DNA from 4 places in the Nonomuraea sp. H19 genome. Region 2 is predicted to be linked to each of the others. Evidence: riboswitches for the same ligand, from Rfam matches in the RefSeq annotation. Region 2 holds a riboswitch; each other region holds the start of a gene.
The links. A riboswitch is a leader RNA that binds a small molecule or an ion and turns the genes downstream of it on or off. The one in region 2 is predicted to bind cyclic di-AMP.

Region 1: linked by a shared signal. The riboswitch ahead of ACTMTI_RS12980 (C40 family peptidase) and the one ahead of ACTMTI_RS30810 (CHAP domain-containing protein) in region 2 are both predicted to bind cyclic di-AMP.
Region 3: linked by a shared signal. The riboswitch ahead of ACTMTI_RS17315 (CHAP domain-containing protein) and the one ahead of ACTMTI_RS30810 (CHAP domain-containing protein) in region 2 are both predicted to bind cyclic di-AMP.
Region 4: linked by a shared signal. The riboswitch ahead of ACTMTI_RS40035 (glycoside hydrolase family 25 protein) and the one ahead of ACTMTI_RS30810 (CHAP domain-containing protein) in region 2 are both predicted to bind cyclic di-AMP.

What each region holds. Positions count from the first base shown of each region.
Region 1 is NZ_JBQHCV010000005.1:255,886-260,727, reverse strand. It holds gene serA (phosphoglycerate dehydrogenase) at 1-1,486, shown strand, start outside; gene ACTMTI_RS12985 (class I SAM-dependent methyltransferase) at 1,896-2,711, opposite strand; gene ACTMTI_RS12980 (C40 family peptidase) at 2,770-3,177, opposite strand; cyclic di-AMP (ydaO/yuaA leader) riboswitch at 3,353-3,493, opposite strand; gene ACTMTI_RS12975 (3-isopropylmalate dehydrogenase) at 3,594-4,640, shown strand.
Region 2 is NZ_JBQHCV010000015.1:55,871-60,712, forward strand. It holds gene ACTMTI_RS30800 (sigma-70 family RNA polymerase sigma factor) at 1-1,262, opposite strand, end outside; gene ACTMTI_RS30805 (hypothetical protein) at 1,364-2,449, opposite strand; cyclic di-AMP (ydaO/yuaA leader) riboswitch at 2,714-2,857, shown strand; gene ACTMTI_RS30810 (CHAP domain-containing protein) at 2,869-3,534, shown strand; gene ACTMTI_RS30815 (LuxR C-terminal-related transcriptional regulator) at 3,542-4,842, opposite strand, start outside.
Region 3 is NZ_JBQHCV010000007.1:194,710-199,551, forward strand. It holds gene ACTMTI_RS17305 (aldo/keto reductase) at 71-892, shown strand; gene ACTMTI_RS17310 (Gfo/Idh/MocA family protein) at 908-1,861, shown strand; cyclic di-AMP (ydaO/yuaA leader) riboswitch at 1,979-2,116, shown strand; gene ACTMTI_RS17315 (CHAP domain-containing protein) at 2,129-2,818, shown strand; gene ACTMTI_RS17320 (ABC transporter ATP-binding protein) at 2,871-3,731, opposite strand; gene ACTMTI_RS17325 (hypothetical protein) at 3,733-4,518, opposite strand; gene ACTMTI_RS17330 (hypothetical protein) at 4,515-4,842, opposite strand, start outside.
Region 4 is NZ_JBQHCV010000023.1:94,467-99,308, forward strand. It holds gene ACTMTI_RS40020 (VOC family protein) at 34-411, shown strand; gene ACTMTI_RS40025 (cellulose binding domain-containing protein) at 437-1,789, opposite strand; gene ACTMTI_RS40030 (phosphotransferase family protein) at 2,108-3,040, shown strand; cyclic di-AMP (ydaO/yuaA leader) riboswitch at 3,225-3,367, shown strand; gene ACTMTI_RS40035 (glycoside hydrolase family 25 protein) at 3,381-4,157, shown strand; gene ACTMTI_RS40040 (hypothetical protein) at 4,378-4,842, opposite strand, start outside.

The DNA of each region.
Region 1 (4,842 bases), on a different contig from region 2:
CCAGTTGCTGCCCGCACTCGCCGATGTAGACGCGCTGATCGTCCGCTCCGCCACGCAGGTCGACGCCGAGGCCATCGCCGCGGCGCCCAAGCTGCGCGTCGTCGCCCGCGCCGGTGTCGGACTCGACAACGTCGACGTCGAAGCGGCCACCAAGGCCGGCGTCATGGTCGTCAACGCGCCCACCTCCAACATCACCAGCGCCGCCGAGCAGACCCTCGCCCTCATCCTGGCCAGCGCGCGCAACACGGCCCAGGCGCACGCCGCGCTGAAGAACGGGGAGTGGAAGCGGTCGAAATACACCGGTGTCGAGCTCGACGAGAAGGTCGTCGGCATCCTCGGCCTGGGCAAGATCGGCCAGCTCGTGGCGCAGCGGCTGCAGCCGTTCGGCGTCGAGCTGATCGCCTACGACCCCTACCTGCCGCCGGCTCGCGCCGCGCAGATGGGCGTCAAGCTGCTCAGCCTCGAAGAGGTGCTCAAGCAGGCCGACTTCATCACCGTGCACCTGCCCAAGTCCAAGGAGACCATCGGGCTGATCGGTGACAAGGAGCTGCACGAGGTCAAGCCGAACGTCCGCATCATCAACGTCGCGCGCGGCGGCATCGTGGACGAGGCCGCGCTCTACTCGGCGATCAAGGAGGGGCGCGTCGCGGGAGCGGGCCTGGACGTGTTCTCCAAGGAGCCGTGCACCGACAGCCCTCTGTTCGAGCTGGACCAGGTCGTGGCCACCCCGCACCTGGGCGCCTCCACCCACGAGGCCCAGGAGAAGGCCGGCACCCAGGTCGCGCGGAGCGTGAAGCTGGCGCTGGCCGGCGAGTTCGTGCCGGACGCCGTCAATGTCCAGGGCGGCGCCGTCGCAGAGGACGTCAAGCCGGGCCTGCCGCTGGCGGAGAAGCTGGGCCGGGTGTTCACCGCGCTGGCCGGCGAGGTCGCCACCAAGCTCGACGTCGAGGTGCGCGGCGAGATCGCCTCCCACGATGTGCGGGTGATCGAGCTGGCCGCGCTCAAGGGCGTGTTCGCCGGCGTGATCGAGGAGCAGGTCACGTACGTCAACGCGCCGCTGCTGGCCAAGGACCGCGGCGTCACCGTCGAGCTGGTGACCAGCTCCGAGAGCCCCGACTGGCGCAACGTGATCACCGTGCGCGGCGTGCTCGCCGACGGCCGCCACGTCTCGGTCTCCGGTACGCTCTCCGGTCCTCGCCAGATCACCAAGATCGTCGAGGTCAACGGCTACGAGATGGAGATCGAGCCGACGGCCCACCTGGCGTTCTTCACCTACGCCGACCGGCCCGGCATCGTCGGCGTGGTCGGCCGCCTTCTCGGCGAGCACAGCGTCAACATCGCCTCGATGCAGGTGGCCCGCGACGTCAAGGGCGGCAAGGCGCTGATCGCGCTGACCGTAGACTCGGCGATCCCGGCCGACGTCATCGAGCAGATCATGGCCGAGATCGGCGCGGAGAGCGGCCGCTCGGTGGACCTGGAGGACTGACCTCTCTGGGCGTAGAGCCGTCATCCGGAGCATTCCGGGTGGCGGCTTTTCTTGTCTCACCATGCGAGATGCTAGGACATCCAACGAGATGCCTCGGGTACTGTAACTACAAATGCGCCAGGTGTTCGTACTCATTACCTGCCGCGGCGGGGCCTGTTAGGGCAGGTCGACGACTCGCCGCGGGGTGGTGGCGTGTGTCGGCCGGTAAGTCCCATCCGATCCGGACCGTGAGATCAGGCCTTTTGGTCGGATTCGCGACCGGGGTCCGATATCCCCTTGGAACGCGCCCGCGAAACGAGATGAGAACCATGTACGAGATGTATGCCTGGAACCGCGCCGAAGAGCACGAGGACGAGGCCGCCGAGGCCGTCCAGACCGCGCTGGACCGCAGGGACAACGGCGGCGCCCCTCAGAATTCGAGCCGGTAGAACACCGCCGCCCGCTTCATCCCTGGCAGCGCCTTGGCGATCCGGGCGGCGATCCGGTGCGATGGCGGCAGGCGGTCGAACCCGTCGATGTCGAACGCGCTCACCGCGTTCAGGCAGCGCAGCCTCGGATGGATCGCCACCAGCTCGTCCGGGCCGTCGACACCCCACACCAGCGTGGCGCCGGCCTTGCGCACCGGCCTGTTGAGCTTCTGCATCCGAAGCCCGAGCCTGCTCACCGCGTCGAAGACGAGCCGGCCGCCGGGGAAGCGGCCCACGATCGCCCGGAGGAGGGCCCGGCCCCCGTCAGGATCGAGATAGTAGAGCAGGCCCTCGGCGACGACCAGCACCGGATGGTCGGCCGGGACCTGCTCCAGCCAGGTCAGGTCGGTGACCGATGAGCCGATCGTGTGGTAGCCGGGCGCCTCGGGGAACAGCCGCTCCCGCAGCTCGATGATCTCGGGGTAGTCCACGTCGTACCAGCGGACGGTGGGTGGCGGGGCCAGCCGGTGGAAGCGGGTGTCGAGGCCGCAGCCCAGGTGGAGCACGGTGGCCTCGGTGTGCGCGGCCAGGAACTCGGCCGCCCACCGGTCGATGAAGCGAGCCCTCAGCGCGACCGAGACGGCGAGGGCGGCGTTCATGCCGGTCTTGGAGAAGTCGTGATCGATGCGGTCGATCACCTCGGCGGCCATGTCGTCGCCGAGGATCGGATGCCCGGACCTCGCGTCCAGCGCCCGCCCGTGCAGAGTGGCGAGGAGCGTGGCCTTCTCCTCGGTGAGATGCACCTTCTCGGGTGGCATACCACCACGCTACGTCCGCGAGCGGCCCCGCGACGCGGAGCCGCTCGCGTCGCGCCTCCTACAGGGTCGCCGACTTGAGCATGGCGGGCGCCGGGGTGCGGCGCTGCTCCTTGAGTTCGGACCAGAGCCGTACGCCCTTGGGGTCGGGACGGACGGCGCCCACGAAAGAGTTCCTGCGCCAGCTGGTCAGGCGCTCCTCCTTGACCACGTCACCTGTGCGTGGCGCGTGGACCATGTGGCCGGGCCGGGAGATCATGCCCACGTGCCCGAGGTTGTGGAAGAAGACCAGATCGCCGGGCTTGAGGTCAGCCCAGCCGATTTTCTTGTCGAACGCTCCGTACTGCTGGCGCGCGGTGCGTGGCAGTTGGATCCCTGCCCGCTCGTACGCCCTGAGCATGAGCCCGGAGCAGTCATACCCGCGATTGCCGGTGCCGCCCCACACGTACGGGGTGCCGCGCTTGTGCATGGCGTACTTGAGGGCGATCTTCCAAGCGGGCTTGGGCGCGGGTTGTTCCTGGATGGGCTTGGCGTGAGAGCCGGTCGGAGTGATGGGGTCGTCGGTGGTCGCGGCCTGGGCTGGGGTGGCCAGGATGAGCCCGGCGGCGCCCGCCGCCAGGGCTATGGCGATGCGAGACAGGGGGGTGTCCTTCCATGCGGCCGACCGGGTTAGCTGACGGGCTCGGGCTTGGAAGCAGCCCTACGGCACGGGTGCCGATTCGCCCCAGGGAAAAGTGGGTCCCCGGCTCCACACAACGGCTGCGTGGATTAGGCTCGACGGACTCTAACGAAACGGTCAAAGAGGTGCAATACAGACAAAAAGCCGACGTCCGAAAAGTGAGATGATGTGTTCGTCAGTCGAGACGAGCCGGTAAGGTACCGCCCATGGAGTCGCGTAACATCCGCTTGGCCGTCATCCCCGGAGATGGCATCGGCACCGAAGTCGTGGCCGAAGGACTGAAGATCCTGGAAGCCGTCGGCACGAAGATCGAGCCAACCCACTACGACCTGGGAGCAGCCCGCTACCACCGCACCGGCGAGACGCTGCCGGACTCGGTGCTCGAAGAGCTGCGCGGCTATGACGCGATCCTGCTCGGCGCCGTGGGCGACCCCAGTGTGCCGCCGGGCATCCTCGAGCGCGACCTGCTGCTCCGCCTCCGGTTCGAGTTCGACCACTACGTCAACCTGCGCCCGGTCAAGCTGTTCCCCGGCGTGGAGACCCCGCTGGCCGACACGCCCGCCGAGGACATCGACATGATCGTCGTCCGCGAGGGCACCGAGGGCCTCTACGCGGGCACCGGCGGCGCCATGCGGCGCGGCACGCCCCACGAGATCGCCACCCAGGAGTCGCTCAACACCGCCTACGGCGTCGAGCGCGTGGTGCGTTACGCGTTCGAGAAGGCCATGACCCGGCCGCGCAAGAAGCTCACGCTCGTCCACAAGACCAACGTCCTGACCTACGCCGGCGACCTGTGGCAGCGCACGGTCAACCGCCTGGCGGAGGAATACCCCGAGGTCACGACCGACTACTCCCACATCGACGCGGCCTCGATGTTCTTCGTGACGCAGCCGGAGCGGTTCGACGTGGTCGTCACCGACAACCTGTTCGGCGACATCATCACCGACCTCGGCGCGGCCATCGCCGGTGGCATCGGCCTGGCCGCCAGTGGCAACATCAACCCTGAGCGGACCGCGCCCAGCATGTTCGAGCCGGTGCACGGCAGCGCGCCCGACATCGCCGGACAGGGCAAGGCAGACCCCACCGCGACCATCCTGTCGGTGGCCATGCTCCTCGACCACCTGGGCCTGCACACCGAGGCGGCCAAGGTCGAGCAGGCCGTCGCCGACGACATCGTGGAGCGCCTGGCCGGCTGGGCCGGCCGCACCACCCACGAGATCGGCGACGACATCACCGCGCGAGTATCCGGCTAGGACCGCCTAGCCCCGAAACGCGCCTGGTGGTCCGAAGAGGACTGCCAGGCGCTTTTTCGCGTCTGAACGGCTGAATTACCCCATAGGCCGCTTGCCATCCCATATAGCGAGACAATAGGAAGTACGAGCTGCCCCCGAGCGGCTGCCGCGCAGTCGCACATCCAGCAGTTTTCGGTAGATTTCGCAGAAGTCGTAGAGAGAA
Region 2 (4,842 bases):
GCCCTGTTGTGGTAGAGGACGCCCCACCTGACCTGGAAGTATCCCTTGCCGGTGAGCGTCACGTAGTCGCCCCGGTGGTTGATCTGCGGGGCGCCGCCGAACCGGGAGTAGTCATGTTTACCGGTGATCTTGATGGTGCCCTCGGGGCGTTCCGGGAGCGCGGCCGGGCGGGCGTTCTCCGGCGGCGCCTGGTCGACGGTGTCCACGGTGGTGCCGTACAGGCGGGGCCGGGGTTTCTTGGTGGTCTTGCGAGGGGACGGCTGGGTGGGAGACGGCCTCGCGGAGGCCGGGGACGAGGCGACGACGGCGGGGATGGCGGCCGGGCGGGGCGGCGGGTCCGGCTGGAGGGTGTACACGGCCACGGCGCTGCCCGTCACCAGCGCCGCCCCCACGGCCGCCACCGCGATGGGCTTGACCACGGCTGAGCCCGCCGCGCCGGCCGCGCCCGCGGCGCCCGCGGCCCCGGTCGCGGCGGCCTGGGTCTTGAGCAGCGAGGTGAGCGCGAATCCCACCGGCACCGCCACCAGGGTCAGGCCCGCCAGCAGCTTGTCGGCGGGCACCAGGTCGGCGTGCGCGTTCGCACAGTGCGGGCACTCCTGTACGTGCCGGGAGATCCGCTTGCGCCAGAGCCCGCTCGGCCTGCCGTCCCATCCTCCGAGCAGCGCCCGCAGCTCGCCGCACGGCGCGGCCAGCGCTCTGACCACGGCTCTGGAGGCCTCCAGTCGCTGCTTCATCCGCTGGACGCGGACGGCGGCGTGCTGCTCGGTCAGGCCGAGCCCGGCCGCGAGCTCGGCCCTGCTGAGCTCGCCCGCCACCTCCAGCCACCACAGCGACAGCACCTCCTGGTCGTCCGGGTCGAGCCAGCGCGTCGCCTCGGCCGTCTCCTTGCGCTGCCCGGACAGGCCGAGCTGCATGATCGTCAGCCCGGTGAAGTCGGCCGCCGGGTCGGCCATGCCCAACGCCTCGTCGAGCAGGGTGAAGGAACCGGCCCTCGCGCGCCGCCACTCGCGTACCTGGTTCATGGTGATGGCGACCAGCCACGACCTGAAGCTCTCCGGGGCCCGCAGTCCCGCCAGTCCTGAGACGGCCCTCGCCATGGTCTCCTGGACCACGTCGTCCACGTCGGGATGGCCGTCGAGCGCCCGGCCCGCGATGTTGTACACCAGCGGCAGGTAGCGCCGGACCAACTCGTCGATCGCCCGGGGGTCGCCGGACCTGGCGGCCAGCACGGTCTCGATCGCGTCGGACGGCTGCGCGTACATCCATCACCTCGATCTCTCGTCCCGCAGTCAGGAGACGGAGGGCCGCGGCAACAGATAACCAGAAATCACCCAAATAACTGAAATCCGTCACGTATCTGACGTCACCTGGGCGGTGCTGACCGCGTTTCTGCTGAGGGAGGTCCGCTCGGGCCGGGATCGGCCGACGTACGGTGCAGTCTGATGCCGAGCACGGAGGAGGCCACCAGGACGGCGCCCGCGATCATCACGATGAGCGAGCCGCCGACTACGCCGCCGGTCCAGTGCCAGATCGCCTCCGGCACGGCCAGGGTGAACCCGACCACTCCTGCCACGAGCAGCACCCACGCCCGTTCCCACCGGTACAGCACCAGACACCCCACGGCCACGGCGAACGTCAGCCCGTACGCCCAGGCCGTGGTCTCGTACCCGATCGCCTGCTGGCCGCCGACCAGGGCGATGGCGGCGCCGAGTCCGAGCCCCAGCCGCCGTTGCGCGATCACGCCGGTCAGCACCAGCGCGGTCCAGAGCACGCCGAGGGCGACGAGGGACACCCCGGCGGCCGGTACGGAGCCGCCGGTGATCTCGTCGGCGAGCGAACCGGTGGCCAGCGCGGCGAAGCCCGCGCACGCCAGCGCCCCGGGTACGGCGGGCGACACGACGTACCCGGCCACGGCCACGATCAGGCCGGCCACGGCCGCCACGGTGAGCCGATGATCGCCGGCGATCTCGCCCGCGGCCAGCGCGGCCGTTCCCGAGGCCAGCGCCAGCGCCACCGAACCGGACCGCGCCCGCACGGTGTTCCCGTGCGCCAGCGCCACCGAACCGGATCGCGCCCGCACGATGTTCCCGTGCGCCTGCGCCACCGAACCGGGCCGCACCCGTCCGGTGTCCCAGTGCGCCGGCAGGGCGGTTCCCCGTGGCCGGATGCCGCGCAGCGCGAGTCCGGCGGCGAGCAGCGCCGCCGTCGTGGCCAGCAGGATCGCGATCTGCGCCGGCCGGGCCAGGTCCGTCCACGACGTCCTCACGAGGGAGGCCGCTCCCGCCAGGAGCAGGCCGCCTCCGACGTACCCGGCCACCTCCGCCCACCGCGCCTGCGCGGGCCGTCGCGCCCCCTCGTCGAGCGCCTCCCGTACGGCCGTGGCCTGCCCGCTGGAGAGCACGCCTTCGCGCACGAGCCGCTGCAGCACTTCGTCGCGGGTCTTGCTCACCTCGTCCCCCTTCACATCCGGCGTCACCAGCCCCCTACCCGGCTGACGGAGCCATGCTGAAACCCGGTCAAAGGTAAAGAATTGCTCCCACAATCCCTTGCCAGACAAGGGATTTCGAGGCGGTTCTCCAAACCCGACTTGCACTCCGCTATGTGTATTTCTTACCTTTGAGGACTCGGGGCGCACCAATGCCGCTTTTTGCCGGCGTGCGTCCTAGATCTGCCGAGACCGTGATCTACCTGCGCAGGCGGCATGCCCGCAGCGTGGACACGGCCGCCGAATCCGCGATGTAAGCGGAACCGGGGACCCATTCCGTTGGGGTGAATCGGAATATCCGTATGGACTTCCGTAGGGCACTTCCACGCCCGAACCCGTCAGCTAACCCGGTAGGCGGCATGGAAGCAAGGAGCAATCCCAGTATGACCAAGAACGTACTTTCCCGTGCCTTCAAGCCGGTGAACATCTCCCGGCTCGCCGCCGGAGCGGCCGGAGCGGCCGTCGCCGCCACGTTCCTCGCCGGAACCCCCGCCTTCGCCGCGGACGGCCAGGGCGACCGTATGCCCGGCGCCCAGACCTCCCCGCAGCGCCCCCGTGACGTCACGGCCGACACCGTGGTGAAGGTCGCCGAGTCCCAGGTGGGCGTGACCGAGAACGCGGCGGGCGGTGGGACGCCGTTCCACAAGTGGTACATGTCCTCGCCTCGCGCGAAGGAGACCGCCGCCCGTGACGGTGGCAGCATCCAGGCGTACGCGAACGCGCCGTGGTGCGCCATGTTCCTCTCCTGGGTCGGCGAGAAGACCGGCGCCCGCCCCACCATGGGCTGGGACGCCTACACCATCACCTGGGCCCAGTGGTTCAAGGGCCAAGGGCATTGGGGCTCCGTGGCCAAGCCGGGCGCCGTCGTCTACTTCTCCTGGGACGACAAGAGCATCGGCAGCATCGACCACGTGGGCCTGGTCAAGAAGGACAACCGCGACGGCACGATCACCACGATCGAGGGCAACACCGGCAACGGCAAGGTGGAAGAGCGGGTCCGCCCCGCGTCCCATGTCGTCGGCTACGGCTACCCGCAGTACAAGGGCTGACGCCCGGTCATCCCGGCTCGGGGAGATGCAGGATCTTCGCCAGCTCGTCGCGCCCGCTGATCCCGGTCCGTTCGTAGACCTGGACGAGGGTGTTGGCGACGGTGCGCCTGGAAAGCACCAGCCGGTCGGCGATGTCCGGGTTGCTCAGGCCGGCCGCGGCGAGGTGCGCGATCTGGCGCTGCCTGGGCGTCAGCTGTGGCGCGGCCAGGCCGGTCAACGCGGGCGTGTGCGCGTCCTCGCACTGGCGAGCCAGCATCCAGGCCCTGGTCTCCGCCGCCCGCTGCGCCCTGCGCAGTCCGTCACCGCGGTACGCGGCCGCGGCCTGGGCGGCGGCTTCGGCGGCGGCCAGCGGCAGGCCGAGGCTCTCCAGCGACAGCGACACCGCCTCCAGCTCACCGGCGTCGCCGGCCAGAGCGGCACGGGCGTGGCGGGCGAAGACCGGGGCCAGCTCGCCCTCGAAGGTCCGGGCCAGCGCGGTGAGCCGGTCGGCCACCCGCCCGCCGGCACCGAGCCTGACGACGTCGTACAGCGCGAACAGCTCGTAGGCGGGCAGGTCCCGCGCCGCGTCCGCGGTCTCGAGCGCCGCCTCGATCCCGCCCGCGACGTCCCCCTCGGCGGCCAGCGTCCACGGCCGCACCAGCAGGAAGGCGAATTCCGGCAGGTGCCCGACGCGCAGCACGAACTCGTCGGCGAGCCGCAGGGTGGCCCGCATGGCGGGCAGGTCGCCGGTCAGCGCGTACGCCTGGCCGAGCTCGGCCAGGCACAGCCCCGCGTGGAGCGTACGCCCGCGCAGCCGCACGGCCGCCTGCCTGCCCATGCGGATGGCCTCGCTCATCCGGCCGCGCAGCCGGCACGTCCGGGCGCGCCACGCGCCGAAGGTGACGAGCGCGCGGTCCCACCCGGCGTAGTCCTCGCCGATGCGGTAGCCGATGCCGGCGTACCGCTCGGCCGCCGTCAGGTCGCCCGCCACCATGGCGGCGAAGGCGCCCGCCTCGGCCAGCGCCGCCTGGATCGACGGCAGCCCGTCGGGCAGGCGGCCGATGCGGTCGAGCGCCTCGTCCACCAAGGCCATGGCCTGCCGGCCACGCCCCTCGTGGGCCAGCACGAACGACTCCATCGCGGCCAGCCCGACCGACACCCGCGTGCCTGACGGGCCGATGCCGCGGATCTGCTCCATCGTCGTCCTGGCCTGGGCGAACCTCCCCATCAGATGCTCGATCGAGGTCCTGATGATCAGCACGCCCTGCCGCGACCCGCGGTCCGTCATGGCCGCCGCCGCGGCGGTCAGCGCGGCGCGCGCCTCCTCCT
Region 3 (4,842 bases), on a different contig from region 2:
CGTTCACGACCGCTTCAAGCTAGCCCGGCCGACTTAAGCCGCCAGAAACGGTGCGTGAACAATGGAGGGCATGAATTCGCTCTTGCTCAACACCGACGGCGTGCAGATCCCGCAGCTCGGGTTCGGCGTCTGGCAGATCCCGGGCGACCAGGCCGAGCAGGCCGTGACGATCGCCTTGGAGGCCGGCTACCGGCACGTCGACACCGCCGCCGCCTACGGCAACGAGGAGGGCGTCGGCCGGGCCGTGCGCGGCAGCGGACTGCCGCGCCACAAGCTGTTCGTCACCACGAAGCTCTGGAACTCCGACCACCACCGCGCCGAGCAGGCCTTCGACGAGAGCCTGGCCCGGCTGGGCCTCGACTACGTCGATCTCTTCCTCATCCACTGGCCGGTCCCGAAGCAGGACAAGTACGTCCAGGCGTGGAAGGCCCTCGAAAAGATCTACCGTGACGGGCGGGCCAAGGCCATCGGCACCTCCAACTTCACCGCCGGGACCCTGACGCGGCTGATGGACGAGACCGGCATCAGGCCGTCGATCAACCAGATCGAGTTGCACCCGTACCTGCAGCAGCGCGAGATGCGCGCCTTCCACGAGGCCAACGGCATCCTGACCGAGGCGTGGAGCCCGCTCGGCCGGGGCAAGGGGCTGCTGGCCGACCCGGCGCTGGCCGTGCTGTCGGGGAAGTACGGCAAGACGCCCGCCCAGATCGTGCTGCGCTGGCACCTGCAGCTCGGCAACGTCGTCATCCCCAAGTCCGCGACCCCGTCGCGCATCGCCGAGAACATCGACGTGTTCGACTTCCTCCTCGACGCCGAGGACATGGCCGCGATCGGCGCGATGAACCGCAACCGGCGGATAGGACCCGACCCCGACACGTTCAGCATGACCTGAGTACGATCTGCCCTTGTGCGGGACTTTACTTGGGGCATAGCGGCGACCGGCGGCATCGCGCGTACCGTGGGGGCGGCCATCGTGGCCGAGCCCGGGATGCGGGTGGCCGCCGTCGGGTCCAGGAACCTCGGCCGGGCGCAGGCCCTGGCCGCGACGCTGGGCGCGGAGTCGGCCTACGACTCCTACGAGCGGCTGTGCGCCGATCCGGCCGTGGACGCGATCTACGTGGCGACGCCGCACGCCCAGCACCTGCAGGTCGCCGAGGCCGCCATCGCCGCCGGCAAGGCCGTGCTGTGCGAGAAGCCGCTCGCGGCGACCGTCGACGACGCCGAGAAGATGGTCCGGCTGGCGCGTGAGGCGGGCGTCTTCCTGATGGAGGCCATGTGGATGAGGTTCAACCCCCTCATCCAGAAGATCGCCGCCGATCCCCGCTTCGGGGAGATCCGCTCGGTGCAGGCGTCCTTCGGCTTCACCCTGCCCTATGATCCCGCGCATCGGCTGTGGGCGCCGGAGCTGGGCGGCGGGGCCCTGCTCGACCTGGGGATCTACCCGTTCGGGCTGGCCCAGCTGCTGCTCGGCATGCCCTCCGGCATGCGCGTCACCGGCTCGCTGGCGCCGAACGGCGTGGACGCCGAGGCCGCCGGCGTGCTGCTCTACCCCGGCGGCAGGCACGCCCTCGTGGAGACCTCATTGCTCGGGAACCACCCGAACCAGGCCTGCGTGGTGGGGACGGGGATGCGGGCGGACATCCAGGCGCCGTTCTGGGCGCCGCAGCGGATCGTCCTGACCGGGCCCTCCATGGAGCCGGAAGAGCATCTGCTCGATCCGGCCGACAACGGGTACGCCGGGGAGCTTCGCGAGGTCCGCGCCGCGACGGCCGAAGGCAGGACCGAAAGTTCGATCATGCCGCTTGACGAATCCCTTGCCATGATGGGCCTTCTGGCCGACGCCCGCCGGCAACTCGCCTAGCTGGCGTTTTATGTAGTTGTAATCCACTTGTCTTATGCATTACCTTATGGGGCATTCCGCAGCACATGTCCGGTTTATCCGGAGATGTCCGACCATCGCGTACGAGATCACAGGATCCACCTGTGACCGCTGAATCCGCCTGAGGGCGGAACCGGGGACCCACGTCCTTTGGGGTGAATCGGCACTTCGGTGCCGTAGGGCAGCTTCCACGTCCGAACCCGTCAGCTAACCCGGTAAGCGGTATGGAAGCAAGGAGTAACCCCCTCGATGGCCAAGCACCCCATTTCCGCTGCCCCAAAGATCTACTTCGCTCACGCCGCCCTCTGCGCAGCCGTCGTCGTCTCAGCCTTGGGCGCTCACACCGCCACGGCGTACGCCGCCACCATCAAGGCCGGGCATCCGGTCACCACGGTCAACGACCGCCCCGAAGCCGACTCCGCCAAGCGCGGACAAGTCCGGGTCAACGTCACCGCCTCCCAGGTCCTGGCCCTGGCCAAGTCCCAGGTCGGCACCACCGAGAACGCCGCCGGCGGCGGCACCCCGTACCAGCAGTGGTACGCCAACTCGCAGCGAGCCGCCGAGACCCTCGCCCGCGACGGCGGCACCCGCACCGAGTACCTGAACGCCCCCTGGTGCGCGATGTTCGTCTCCTGGGTCGGCGAGCACACCGGCGCCCGCCCGCAGGTCGGCTGGGACGCCTGGACCGTCGCCCACGCCAAATGGTTCGCCGCCAACAACCGCTTCGGCACCGTCCCCAAGCCCGGCGCCATCGTGTTCTTCTCCTGGAAGGGCAGCAAGAACATCAAGGACATCCAGCACGTCGGGTTCGTCGAGAAGGACAACCAGGACGGCACCATCACCACCATCGAGGGCAACACCGGCAACGGCCGCGTCGAAGAGCGCGTCCGGCCGACGGCGCAGGTCGTCGGCTACGGCTACCCCCAGTACGCCGGCTGAGCCCCCGCAGCCGGAAGGAGCGCGCGCCCCACGCGGGGCGCGCGCTCCTGTTTCAGCCGTCCATGAGCGCCAGGTAGCCGTCCTCCAGCGTGGGCTCGGCCGGCCGCGCGCCCGGATCCGGCGGCGCCGCCGCCACCACCCGGTAACGCATCCCCGCCCCCTCCGGCAGCGCCGACACCACCCGCCCCGCGGCCGGCGCCGCGCCCGCCGTGGTCACCGTCCACACCCGCCGGTCGGCATGCGAGACCAGCTCCCGCACCGTCCCCTGGAACGCCAGCCGCCCCTTGGCCAGCACCGCCAGCATCTGGCACGTCTGCGCCACGTCGTCCACGATGTGCGTGCTCAGCAGCACCGTACGGTCGCCGGCCAGCTGCGACAGCAGCATGCGGAACCGGATCCGCTCCTCCGGGTCCAGCCCCGTCGTCGGCTCGTCCACGATCAGCAGCCGCGGATCGGCCAGCAGCGCCTGCGCGATGCCCACCCGCCGCAGCATGCCCCCGGAGAACCCCTTCAGCTTGCGATCCGCCACCTCCGGCAGTCCCACCAGCTCAAGCAACTCGCTGATCCTGCGCCGCCGCGCCGACCTGGAGTGCAGGCCCTTCAGCAACGCGATGTAGTCCAGGAAGCGCCGGGCGCTCAGATCCGGGTAGACCCCCAGGTCCTGCGGCAGGTAGCCGAGCACCCGCTGCACCGCCAGCCGCCCCTCCGCCGTCGCCACGTCGTGGCCGCCGATCATCACCCGGCCCGCGGTCGGCCGCAGCAGCCCGGACAGGATCCGCATGAGCGTGGTCTTGCCCGCGCCGTTGGAGCCCAGCAGGCCGTACATGCCGGTCGGCACCACCAGGCTCAGCTCGTCCAGGGCACGCGTGCCGCCCTTGAAGGTCTTGGTCAGGCCGGAAACGTCGATACGCATGTCAGTCCTCGCTTCTGGACGCATGGAGACGGACCAGGGACAGCACGGCCGCGGCCAGCACGATCATCACGCCGATCCACAGCCCGGCGGTCGCCGGGGTGTGATCGGGGCGCAGGAAGTCGAGCACGGCCGCCGGATCGGGCCCGTAGTCGATCGGGTACGGGGCGATGATGCCGTACCTGACGTACTCACCGGTCGCCGAGAAGATCGTGTGCGACAGCGTGGGCATCATGGTCGCCGGGATCAGGTTGCCCCAGAACCAGTAGGCCACGAACAGCACGCGGAACATCATCGGCGGCAGCAGCAACGGCCCCGCGAACGCCAGCGCCCCTATGAACACCAGCCCCGGCAGGACAGAGGCCAGGAAGGTCAGCGCCGCCCACCCGAGTGCCGACGGCTGCCCTTCGACGATCGCGTACAGCAGCGCCCGCCCGAAGTAGGCGATCGCGAACGGCACGGCGGTGGCCGCGCACGCCCCCGCCCACTTCCCGATCAGCCTCGCGGTGCGGCCGGACGGGGTGGCGTCCAGGAGCGGCTCCACACGCAGCACCCGGTCTCGCAGCGGCCGGTCAGCCAGCAGGGAGCCGTACACGATGGGCAGCAGGCTCACGAGGATCTGCGCCGCGACCGACATCGCCTGCCTGGCGACCGCCCCGTCATACGCGTTCAGGTCCAGCGTCCCGAACGGCAGGGTGGCCACGAGCACGGCGAAGACCAGTGCGTACACGATCCACAGCGACGGGCGGCGGACCTGCATGACGAACTCATAGCGCAGGGCGGCGATCATTCAGCCTCGCCTCGCAGGACGCGCTCGGCATTCCCGAGCAGCAGCCACGCCCCCACCGCCGGCGGCAGGGCGGTGAGCAGCAGGAACAAGCGGTTGAGCGGCCAGCCGTCGCTTTCCCATGAGGTGGTGGCAAACAGGTGCAGCACGCGGTACGCCGGGTTGTCCGCCAGGCCGCCGCCGAACAGCTGCTCCCCCGTCCACACGAACGCCACCAGCGCCGTGGCCGCCGCGGTGCCGCGCAGCGCCACGGCGCCGAAGAACCCGAGCGCCGCCAGCCACAGCGCCGGCGCCAGCCACACGAGCTGCCCGGCCGCCCCGCCGTAC
Region 4 (4,842 bases), on a different contig from region 2:
TTCGGAAATATGGAAATGATCAGGAGTCTCGTGATGGCCGTTCTCACCGCCTACGCCCGCGTGTACGTCGACGACCTGGACACCGCCCTGCCCACCTTCGAAGCGCTCACCGCCGCCCGGCCGGGACTGCGCTTCGCCTATCGGGACCTCGAACTGGCGAGCATCGGCAACTATCTCCTGGTCGCGGGCACGCCGCAGGCGCTCGCGCCATACCGCGACGTGCAGGCCACCACCATCGTGGACTCCCTCGACGAGGTCTTCGCCATCGTCGAGCGCGAGGGCGGCGAAACCCTCGACGGCCCCAACGAGGTCCCCACCGGACGCAACCTGACAATCCGTCACCCTGGCGGCGCCGTCATCGAATACGTCGAGTTCGACACCGCCAAGGTCCAGGCGCGATCAGCGCAGTAGCTGATCCACGGCACAGGCATCAACGTCATGCCACCTGGCAGGCGGCTCCGTTGAGGGTGAAGGAGGTCGGTTCGGTGGTGTTGCCGGTGTGGGTGGCCTGGAAGCCGATGGTGGCCGAGCCGCCCGGCGCGAGGTTGCCGTTCCAGCCGGCGTTGGTGGCGGTGACCTGACCGCCGGCCGGCGAGTACGAAGCGCTCCAGCCGTTGGTGATGGTCTGGCCGCTGGGCAGGGTGAACACCAGCCGCCAGCCGTTGATCGCCGCGCTGCCGGTGTTGGTGATCGTGATATCGCCGGTGAAGCCGGTGTTCCAGGTGTTCATCGCGTACGCCACCCGGCACGAGCCCGACGACGTGGGCGTGCTCGTCGGAGTGGTCGTGGTCACGGTCGGGGTGGCGCCACTGTAGATGGTGGCCTCCTTGGCCGTGGCCTTGATGCCGTTGGCGCCGTTGAAGATCCGCTGGCCCCAGGTGGTGAGCTGGTTGGGGTCGAAGCCGGCCGCCATGTCCAGGATCGGGTCAGTGTTGCCGCTCCAGGACCAGCCGAGGTAGCCGAGACCCCGCGAGTTCGCCTCGGACAGCAGCGTTTCGTGATCCACCTCGTTGGCGCCGAACCGCCAGCCGAATTCGCCGATGACCAGCGGCCATCCGTTGGCCTGGAACCGGTTGAGGTAGTCGGTGATCGCCGCGGCGCTGTTGAAGACGGCGTACATGTGGATGGACAGCACGGTGTTGTGCCGGCTGTCCGCGTTCAGGATCGTCTGGGCGTTGTCGCGCATGACGTACTGCCAGTCCTGGCCCCAGTTCGGCGCGTCGACCATGAGCAGGTGCTCGAAACCGTTGCTGCGCATCTTCTGGATGGCGGCGGTGGTCGCGCCGATCCACTGACTGGCGTTGGTGTTGCCGATCGGCTCGTTGCCGATGTTGATCACGACGTGGTTCTCCTGGCCGACGAGCGCGCTCTTCTGGCTGATCCAGTAGTTGACCGCTTCGTCGAGCGTGGCGGCCGCGCCTTCCTCGCCGTACCCGGTGGTGTCGTGTACCTCCAAGACGCAGATCAGCCGGTTCTGCTTGCACAGGGAGATCACATTGGAGACGTCGGTGGACGGGCCCCACCGCTTGCCGCTGCCCAGTACCACGCGCACGGTGTTGGCCCCGAGCGCCTTGATGTTGGCGAAAGAGCTGGTCTGGTTCGTGAACCAGACGTGGGGGTGGTTGACCCCGCGCATGATGAAATTCTGGCCGTTGGCCTCGACGATCTTCGTACCGCTGACGTGGAGCCCCACGGCCGCATGCGCGGGCGGAATGCCCGTGAGCATGACGGCGCACAACGCTACGGCCAAGGCGACGAGTGCCGCGCCGGCCGCGGCAAGCCACGGCATGGATCTCATCTCGGATCTCACCTCGCTGATTTCGCAACGGCGGCAACGCGCCAGCGCTCGAGGGCCCCGCTGGAGCGCATCCCAGAATGAACGCAGACCACCACATCCGTACAGCCACGGGCGCACCGCCCTAATAACCGCCCAGCCCAGCCTGTTGACTGTCAAGCGCATGCCGAGCTGGCCAAACGTGCCCGAATCACGTCAAGAACGATCTCCTCGGAGTCTCCCTGCGGCCCGCTTGACCGTGAAAGTTCCACGCCGGCGCAGCTGCTGAAAAGCGCGAGCAGAGCAAGCGCAGACCGTGTCAGCATCTCGATCATGCTGGAATACGAGATGGGTGACGAGACGCTGGCCGCCATCGCCGGCCGGCACGGGTTCGCCGCCGAAGAGGTGCGGCCCATTCCGGCAGGGGTGGCCAACCATGTCTTCCTGCTCGGGAACGACCTGGTCCTGCGCATCCCACGGACCGAGCAGTTCCTCCCGGACCTGGTGAAGGAGGCCGCGGTCATCCCCGCCGCCCGGAAGGCGGGCGTGCGCACTCCGGATGTCGTCGCCTTCGATGACACCTGCTCGGTGGTGGACGTGCCCTACATGGTGCTCGCCCGAGCGCCTGGGGCGGATCTCGTACGTCTCACGCTGCCCGCCGCCGTGACGAACCGCGTCTTCCAACAGGTGGGGCGGGAGCTGGCCATGCTGCACCGGCTGTCCCCGGCGACGGCGTCAGATCTCCCCATCCCCACGGACGACGGCACCGCTGATCCCTGGGCGCTGACCAGCCGCCTCCTGGCAGAAGGCTGGATCGACGCGGAGGCGGCCGGCTGGCTCACCGGCTGGTTCGACCGGCTCTCCGTGCATCTCCCCGCCGACCCGCCCCTGGTCCTGGTCCACGGCGACATCGCTCCGCAGAACCTGCTCGTCTCCCCGGAGACGGCCCAGCTCACCGGCATCGTGGATTGGGGCGATGCCCACTGGGCGGACTCTGCGATCGAGTTCGCCAAGATTCCTTTGACCGGCATCCCGGCCATGCTCGACGGCTACCGGCAAGAAGCCGGCGATGGAACCGCCGCGAACACACCCGCCTGGGAAGCACGTGTGCTCTGGTTTCACCTCATGTGGGCCCTCGGTCGCCTGCCCGACCCCGTTCCCCGCCCGGACGAACGCCACTGGACGGCCCCTCCGGCCAGCCGCCTCCTGGGTCTGCTTCGCTTCTTCACCTCAGCGCCACCAGCTCCATGGGGCGATCTCACTTAGTCCAGCGGTGTGGTTCTCATCAGACGCCTCAGCACCGGCTGCCACACGACTCCCGACAAGGACGTCACAACTCGCCGACCAGGGATTTGTCCACTTGTCAGTCTTTTAGTTAATACATTATCTTTTGCGACATACGTCCGGTTTGTGCCGGTCGTGTTTTGACCATCGCATGACATCACAGGCCCACCTGTGACCGCTGAGTCCGCCCGCGGGCGGAGCCGGGGACCCACTCGTACGTACTTGGGGTGAATTGGCACCGAGGTGCCATAGGGCAGCTTCCACGCCCGAACCCGTCAGCTAACCCGGTAAGCGGTATGGAAGCAAGGAGAACCCCCGACCGATGGCCGACCACCGTCTTACCTCTGCCCCGAAGATCATGGCCAGCCGCATGGCCACCCCCGGCATCATCCGCAAGGTCGCGGCAACCGCGGTGGCAACCGTGGTGGCCACCGCAGTGGCCACGACGATGGCCACCGCAGTGGCAGCCACGTCCGCCGCCGTAGCAGCCCCGTCCGTCGCCGGCCCCGCGCACGCCGACGAGCTCATCTACGGCCAGGACGTCTCCAACTACCAGCCGACGCACGACTGGGCCGCCAGCGGCGCCAAGTTCGGCATCGTCAAGGCGACCGAGGGCACCGATTTCACCGACCGCGCCTTCGCCCGCCACTGGGCCGAGATGGCCGGGCGGAACATCGTGCGCGGCGCCTACCACTACGCCCACCCGGCCAGCGACCCCGTCGCCGAGGCCGACTTCTTCCTGTCGGTGGTGAACCGGCAGCCGGCCAAGCCCGGCGACCTCCTGGCCCTGGACCTGGAGACCACCGACGGCAAGTCCGCGGCTCACGTCAACGCCTGGGCCAAGACGTGGCTGGAGCGGGTGAAGGCCAAGACCGGCGTCACCCCGCTGTTCTACTCCGGCTGGAACTTCGCCACCAAGTACGGCGACGGCCTCGGCCAGTATCCGTTGTGGGTCGCCCACTACAGCAAGGCCAGAGGCACGGTCACGCCGCCCCCGCCGTGGAAGAGCTGGACCATCCACCAGTACACCGACAATCCGGTGGACCAGAACGTCTCCTCCGTGAGCCTGGACCAGCTCCGCGCCCTGGGCCGTAAGTAACCGGCATCATCCCCGGCCGCGCGGCACGCCCCATACGTGCCGCGCTCCGGCGTCCGGCACCTGCTCGGTCACGCCAGCCCGAGCAGCACCGCGCGTTCGACGGGCGAGTACGCACCGTCGCGGCGGTCGAGCTCAAGAGGGCTGGCCGGCAGGAGCGGCGGCTGGGCGATGAAGGGGGGACGGTGCCGCGGTGGGGCTGTGCGCCGTGGATGAGGAACGGTCACCCTCCGGGACCCGTGGGCTGGATCGGCGCGCCGTCGCCGTTCTTGGGCAGGTCCCCGCGTTCCACCGGGCTGGGCGGAGGGGCCGGCGTGCCGCCGTCGCCGACAGCCGGGCGGGCTCCTTCCGCCGCCTCCTTCAGCACGCTCCGGTCCATCTGCCCGACGTCGCAGATGAGCCGCAGGTGGTAGCCCTTGCGTACGGCCACGTACTCCTGGAGGCCGTCCTTCACCGTGAACCAGTTGTCCCCGTCCCGCTCGCAGGTGCCGGAGCATTTGTACTGCCCGCGTTCGATCCGCATCTCCACCCGCTTGCCGTCAGGAGCGGTGTAGAAGGCGCCGAACCCGTCGTCGCCGACCGCACCCACGGACATCTCGGCCAGCTCGTATCCCGGCAGGTCCACCACGTACATCAGATCGGGTGCCGCGCCTTGCCGCCGGGCTTGGTCGATCACGGCCTGGCTCAA